2 regions of the Variovorax sp. PAMC28562 genome follow, and region 1 is predicted to be linked to the other one. Evidence: predicted binding sites of a transcription regulator. Region 1 holds the regulator's gene; the other holds the start of a gene.
What was found. Region 1 encodes HrcA, which represses chaperone genes, less so after heat shock. Its sites were predicted from a motif close to TTAGCACTCNNNNNNNNNGAGTGCTAA; they were not measured.
Positions count from the first base shown of each region.

Region 1 (3,411 bases):
GGTGTGCTGGCGCGGGTCGCGGCGACCTTGGCGACTGCGGAGGCCGACATCACGCACGTTGAAATGGCCGACGAGACGCCACAGGAATCGACCGATATGCGCTTCGTCATTGCGGTACGGGACACAACGCACCTGGAATCGGTGTTGCGGGCGGTGAAGCGGACGCCTTCGGTGCTTTCCGCTTCGCGGACAGTGCCCGCGCCCTGAGGCTGATCAGGGCGGCCTACCACTGACTTCCTTGCTGTCTGCCTTGGGGCCAGCTTCGGGATAGGTCACCGACAACACCTCGACCTCGCTCACACCCGCCGGCGTCACGAGTTTGACGACATCGCCCTCGCGCGCTTTCAGCAGTGCACGCGCAATCGGCGAAATCCAGCTGACCTGTGCTTGTGTGCTGTCCGCCTCGTCGATTCCCAATATCGTCACCGTGCGCTCGTCGCCAGCCTCGTCGGCATAGCGAACCGTCGCACCGAAGAACACCTGATCGCTTCCATGATGGACCGCCGGGTCGGTCGGCACGGCGATCTCCAGGCGCCTGGTCAAGAACCGGATGCGCCCATCTATTTCGCGCAGGCGTTTCTTGCCGTAGATGTAGTCGCCGTTTTCCGACCGGTCGCCATTCTTTGCCGCCCAATGGACGGCCTCGACCACCTTGGGCCGTTCGTCGTCCATCAGTTGCAGCAACTCCGCGCGCATTCGGGCGTAGCCCTCAGGCGTGATGTAGTTTTTGCCCCCAGGAGTAAGCGGCACGGACAGCGCAGCAGTGCTGTCGTCCTCGTCGTCCGAGTCGCTTTCCTTGGTGAATGCTTTGCTCATTCAGGATGCTCCAATGAAAAAAGCCCGCAACAGATGTTGCGGGCTTTTCTTGATGGTGGTGCGGCTGGCAGGAATTGAACCCACGACCCCTTGGTTCGTAGCCAAGTACTCTATCCAACTGAGCTACAGCCGCACAGCTTCCGATTATAGCACCGGCAAAAGTGCCTAAGCCGGAGTGTCAAACCGATTTTCGAATGCAACGTGGTAGGCCGTGATGGGCTTGAACCATCGACCAACGGATTATGAGTCCGCTGCTCTAACCAACTGAGCTAACGGCCCACGCGCCGCCGATTCTAGTGGGGCGCCTACTTCCGATGGCTCAGCGCGTTGGTCACCAGCCTCGAAGTGATATCGACGATCTGAATCATTCGCTCGTAGGGCATGCGAGTGGGGCCAATGACACCCAGCGTGCCGACGACCTTGCCGTCGACTTCGTAGTTCGCACTGACGATCGACAAATCGTCGAACGGCACGACCTGACTTTCACCACCGATGAAGATCCGGACGCCGTCGGCCTTGCTCGACACGTCCAGCAAACGCATCAATTGCGCCTTTTGCTCGAACAGTTCGAAGGCCCGGCGCAGCTGGCCCATGTCGCTCGAAAAATCAGAGACGGCGAGCAGATTGCGCTCGCCCGAGATCACGACTTCGTCTTGCGCTTCTGTCATCACCTCGGAGCTCGCCTGTACGGCCGCCTGCATCAGCAACACGATTTCGCCACGGAGTTTTTCGACTTCGGATTGCAGTCGATCGCGCACCTGTTCGATCGTCAACCCGGCGTAGTTGGCGTTGATGTAGTTCGACGCTTCCACCAACTGCGACTGCGTGTAGTCGGCTTCCGGAAAAATCACCCGGTTTTGCACATCGCCATCGGGCGATACGATGATGACCAGCAGCCGGCGGTCCGACAGTCGCAAAAATTCGATCTGCTTGAACACCGAAGCGCGCCGCGGGGCCATGACGACGCCAACGAACTGCGACAGGTTCGACAACAGGTTGGCCGCGTTCGCGATCACCTTCTGCGGTTGGTCTGGCGCCAACGTGGCAGCGCTGAACTGGTCGCGTTGCGCGGTCAGCATCGTGTCGACGAAAAGGCGATAGCCGCGCGCGGTCGGGATGCGCCCGGCAGACGTGTGCGGGCTCGCAATCAGGCCCAGATTCTCGAGGTCGGACATCACGTTTCGGATAGTCGCCGCAGACAGTTCGAGCCCCGAAGCGCGAGACAGCGTGCGCGATCCCACCGGCTGTCCTTCAGCGATGTAACGCTCAACAAGAGTCTTGAGCAGCAACTTGGCGCGATCGTCCAGCATCGATGAATTTTAGTGTTGTAATTTGTGAATGACCTCCCGCTTTCGACGCGTTGCGCTGATTGGCAAGTACCAAGCCTCGGGCGCGCGCGCTCAGGCCGGGGCGCAAGACGGCGTGATGGAAGACATCGGCGCATTCCTCGAATCGCATGGTTGCGAGGTCGTTGTCGAGCAGTCGACCGATGAGCATCCGGAGATCAGCCGCTATGCGGCCTTGAGCGTCGGAGAAATCGGCCGAACCTGCGATCTTGGCTTGGTGGTGGGGGGTGACGGAACGATGCTGGGCATCGGCCGCCAGCTCGCTTGCTACGGCGTGCCATTGGTCGGCATTAACCGCGGACGACTCGGATTCATCACCGACATCCGGCTGGAAGACTACAAGGCGACGCTGGTGCCAATGTTGGCCGGCGACTATGAAGAAGACCATCGCAGCCTGATGCACGCGCGCGTGCTGCGCGACGGCAACGTCGTGTTCGACGCGCTTGCAATGAACGACGTGGTGGTCAACCGTGGCGCGACATCCGGCATGGTCGAACTGCGTGTCACGGTTGGTCGACACATCGTCGCCGTGCAGCGCGCCGACGGATTGATCATTGCCTCGCCGACCGGCTCGACCGCCTATGCCTTGTCCGCCGGCGGCCCTTTGATGCACCCGGCCATTCCAGGCTGGGTCATGGTCCCGATCGCGCCGCACACATTGTCGAACCGCCCGATCCTGCTGCCGGACGCGGACGAGATATCGATCGAACTGGTGTCGGGTCGCGACGCCAGCGCGAACTTCGACATGCAGTCGCTCGCCACGCTAATGCTCGGTGACACAGTTGTGGTTCGCCGGTCGGATCATCGCGTGCGCTTTCTGCATCCGAAGGGGTGGAGTTACTTTGACACGCTGCGCAAGAAATTGCACTGGAACGAAGGAGGTTCCTGAGGTGGCTCTGCGACGTATTGCGCTGCGCGATTTTGTGATCGTGCATGCGCTCGAACTGGATTTTTCGACCGGCTTCACGGTATTGACGGGTGAGACGGGCGCCGGCAAGTCGATCCTGATCGACGCGCTTCAACTGGCATTGGGGAGCCGGGCCGACGCCGGCTCGGTGCGCGAAGGTGCCGAGCGGCTCGACGTGAGCGTGGAGTTCGACGCTGCACCGGCGTTGGCGTCGTGGCTCGACGAAGGTGGCTTCGAGGCCAATGAGGCTTTACTGCTGCGCCGAACGGTCGACCTGCAAGGACGCAGCCGTGGCTGGATCAACGGCGCCCCGGCCACCGCCGCGCAATTGCGCACCGTGGG
Region 1 covers NZ_CP060296.1:246,405-249,815, forward strand. The annotation lists gene H7F36_RS01195 (RelA/SpoT family protein) at 1-207, shown strand, start outside; gene greB (transcription elongation factor GreB) at 214-816, opposite strand; tRNA gene H7F36_RS01205 (tRNA-Arg) at 873-949, opposite strand; tRNA gene H7F36_RS01210 (tRNA-Ile) at 1,019-1,095, opposite strand; gene hrcA (heat-inducible transcriptional repressor HrcA) at 1,122-2,126, opposite strand; gene H7F36_RS01220 (NAD kinase) at 2,155-3,051, shown strand; gene recN (DNA repair protein RecN) at 3,053-3,411, shown strand, end outside.

Region 2 (3,411 bases), 1.8 Mb from region 1:
GTCACCGTATCGGGGAATTCGCGGTACACCGCGCGGTTCAGGGTTTGCAAGAACTCGATGGCCTCGAGGTTCTCGCGACCACCGAACTTGTTGGGAATCCACTCACCGTCTTTCCGCGCATAGTCGAGGTAGAGCATCGACGCGACTGCGTCCACGCGCAATCCATCGAGGTGGTACTTGTCGAGCCAAAACAGGCCGGACGACGTCAGAAAGCTGCGGACCTCGTTGCGCCCGTAGTTGAAGATGCTCGAACTCCACTCCGGGTGAAAGCCCTGACGCGGATCGGCATGCTCGAACAGATGCGTGCCGTCGAAATACTGCAGCCCGTGCTCGTCGGTCGGAAAGTGCGAAGGCACCCAGTCGAGCAGCACACCGATGTTGTTCTGGTGCAGATGGTCCACCATGTACATGAAGTCTTGCGGCGTACCGAAGCGCGAGGTCGGCGCGAAGTAGCCGGTGGTCTGGTAGCCCCATGAACCATAGAACGGGTGCTCGGTGACGGGCATCAATTCCACATGGGTGAAGCCCATCTTCAACATGTATTCAGCGAGCTGATGCGCGATTTCGCGGTAGCCGAGGAACTCGCCATCGTGGCGACGCCAAGAGCCGAGGTGCAACTCGTACGTCGACATCGGCGCGTCGAGCGCATTGCGAGCGCCGCGCGATGCCATCCACGCGTCGTCGTTCCATTCGTAGTCCATCGACCAAATGCGTGATGCGGTAGCGGGCGCGTGCTCTGCGTAGAACGCGACCGGATCGGCCTTGTCGACGACATAGCCGTTGAAGCGCGAGCGAATGCGGTACTTGTATGTCTGGCCCGGCTGCGCGTCTGCTACCGAGCCTTGCCAGATGCCGGTGCCGTCGTCGCGCAGTTGCAGCGGATCGGCATCTCCGGACCAGTAGTTCCAGTCGCCGATAACCGAGACGGACTCCGCGTTGGGGGCCCAGACCGCGAACGACGCGCCGCCTTCGGGATTCACATGGCAGCCCAACAGATCGTAGAGCCGAGCATGGGTGCCCTCGCGAAAGAGATAGGCGTCCTGAGCCTGGCGAGACTGGGTACCAGGGGATTGGGAATCGACGGGTTGGGTATGGGGAGATCGGATTTCTGGAATCACGAGGGACACTTTCGCTGCGTTCAATCGATGATCGATGGCCGAGAATCGACGACAACGACCGCAAGTTCAAGGCCATTGTTGGGTCAAAGGCGAGCGCCGCGAAGAGCACCGGGCGCCTTCGCGTGTCAGAGAGAAGCGCGTATGCGGCGCGCGCTGTTCGTTCAGGCCCGGGCAGCAGCGCCGGCTGCTTGTGATGAAACCTTCGACGCCTGCATTGCCGGGATTGCCGGGCGAGCGAAGTCGCCCGTCGTCAGCACCACTGCGCGTGAGGGATCTGCGAAATACAGTTCGATCGCCTTGTCCCGGATCAGGCTGAAGTGACTGCGGCAAGTTGCGAGCAAGCTTTCGCTGCTGCCATCACGAGCACCGCAGACGTCACGCAAGGTCTGTTCTGAGATCAGCCCGAGGATGCGGGCGCCGTCGTCGCCGTCCGGATAGAACGCAAAGCGCACAGAGGCCGTGTCGAAGCAATAAATGCCTTCGAAATCCATTTGTCGTCTCCTGTTTACTGTTCGATGGCGCACGACTTTCGTGCAGGCGACGCACAAATATGGCGTGGTCAACAGCGCGAGCCCACGCCAGAAGCCGCCTACATCGGCTTACATGCGCCCTTGAAACCTGAACGAATGCCCTTATCATTAGCACTCGCTGAGGACGAGTGCTAACAGTGCTCACCTCCAGTCGATTGGGCAGCCAGCCGTTCGGTCCGGCACCCTCAAACCAAACCCGTTTCTATTCAGGAGATGCTATGAAACTTCGTCCTTTGGCCGATCGTGTGATCGTCAAGCGCATTGAAAGCGAAACCAAGACTGCCTCGGGCATCGTGATCCCCGACAACGCTGCCGAAAAGCCCGATCAGGGTGAAGTGCTGGCCGTTGGCCCGGGCAAGAAGACCGACAAGGGCGAACTGCTCGCCATGAGCGTCAAGGTCGGCGACCGCGTTCTGTTCGGCAAGTACAGCGGCCAGACCGTCAAGGTCGATGGCGACGAGCTGCTTGTCATGAAGGAAGACGACCTGTTCGCAGTCGTCGAGAAGTAATCAACCCCATCTCATCGGAGTAAATAAACATGGCAGCAAAAGACGTAGTCTTCGGCGGTGAAGCCCGCGCGCGCATGGTCGAGGGTGTCAACATCCTGGCCAACGCAGTCAAAGTGACCCTGGGCCCCAAGGGCCGCAACGTGGTGCTCGAACGTTCGTTCGGCGCCCCCACGGTGACCAAGGACGGTGTGTCCGTCGCCAAGGAAATCGAACTCAAGGACAAGCTCCAGAACATGGGCGCCCAGCTCGTGAAGGAAGTGGCTTCCAAGACTTCGGACAACGCGGGTGACGGCACCACGACCGCTACGGTTCTGGCTCAAGCCATCGTTCGCGAAGGCTTCAAGCTGGTCGCGGCCGGCATGAACCCGATGGACCTGAAGCGCGGCATCGACAAGGCCGTCACGGCCCTGGTCGCCGAGCTGAAGAAGGCATCCAAGCCCACCACCACGTCGAAGGAAATCGCACAAGTCGGCTCGATCTCGGCCAACAGCGACGAAACCATCGGCAAGCTCATCGCTGACGCGATGGACAAGGTCGGCAAAGAAGGCGTCATCACCGTCGAAGACGGCAAGAGCCTGGACAGCGAACTCGACGTCGTCGAAGGCATGCAGTTCGACCGCGGCTACCTGTCGCCTTACTTCATCAACAACCCTGAAAAGCAATCCGCGATTCTGGAAAACCCGTTCGTTCTGCTCTACGACAAGAAGATCAGCAACATCCGTGACCTGCTTCCTACGCTGGAACAAGTCGCGAAGTCGGGCCGTCCGCTGTTGATCATTGCCGAAGAAGTCGAAGGCGAAGCCCTGGCTACTCTGGTCGTGAACACGATCCGCGGCATCCTGAAGGTCGTGGCTGTCAAGGCACCTGGCTTCGGCGATCGCCGCAAGGCCATGCTCGAAGACATCGCCATCCTGACGGGCGGCAAGGTCATCGCTGAAGAAGTCGGCCTGACGCTCGAAAAGGTGACCCTGGCCGACCTCGGCTCGGCTGCCCGCATCGAAGTCGGCAAGGAAAACACCATCCTGATCGACGGTGCCGGCGCTGCTGCGGACATCGAAGCCCGCGTGAAGCAAGTTCGCGTTCAGATCGAAGAAGCGACCAGCGACTACGACCGTGAAAAGTTGCAAGAGCGCGTGGCCAAGCTGGCCGGCGGTGTTGCAGTGATCAAGGTCGGCGCTGCCACCGAAGTCGAAATGAAGGAAAAGAAGGCCCGCGTCGAAGACGCACTGCACGCCACCCGCGCTGCAGTCGAAG
Region 2 covers NZ_CP060296.1:2,082,737-2,086,147, reverse strand. The annotation lists gene glgB (1,4-alpha-glucan branching protein GlgB) at 1-995, opposite strand, end outside; gene H7F36_RS09840 (hypothetical protein) at 1,280-1,609, opposite strand; gene groES (co-chaperone GroES) at 1,867-2,157, shown strand; gene groL (chaperonin GroEL) at 2,187-3,411, shown strand, end outside.
Region 2: groES (co-chaperone GroES) is a predicted target of HrcA. The motif match lies at 1,757-1,783, and genes of this name have one in related genera.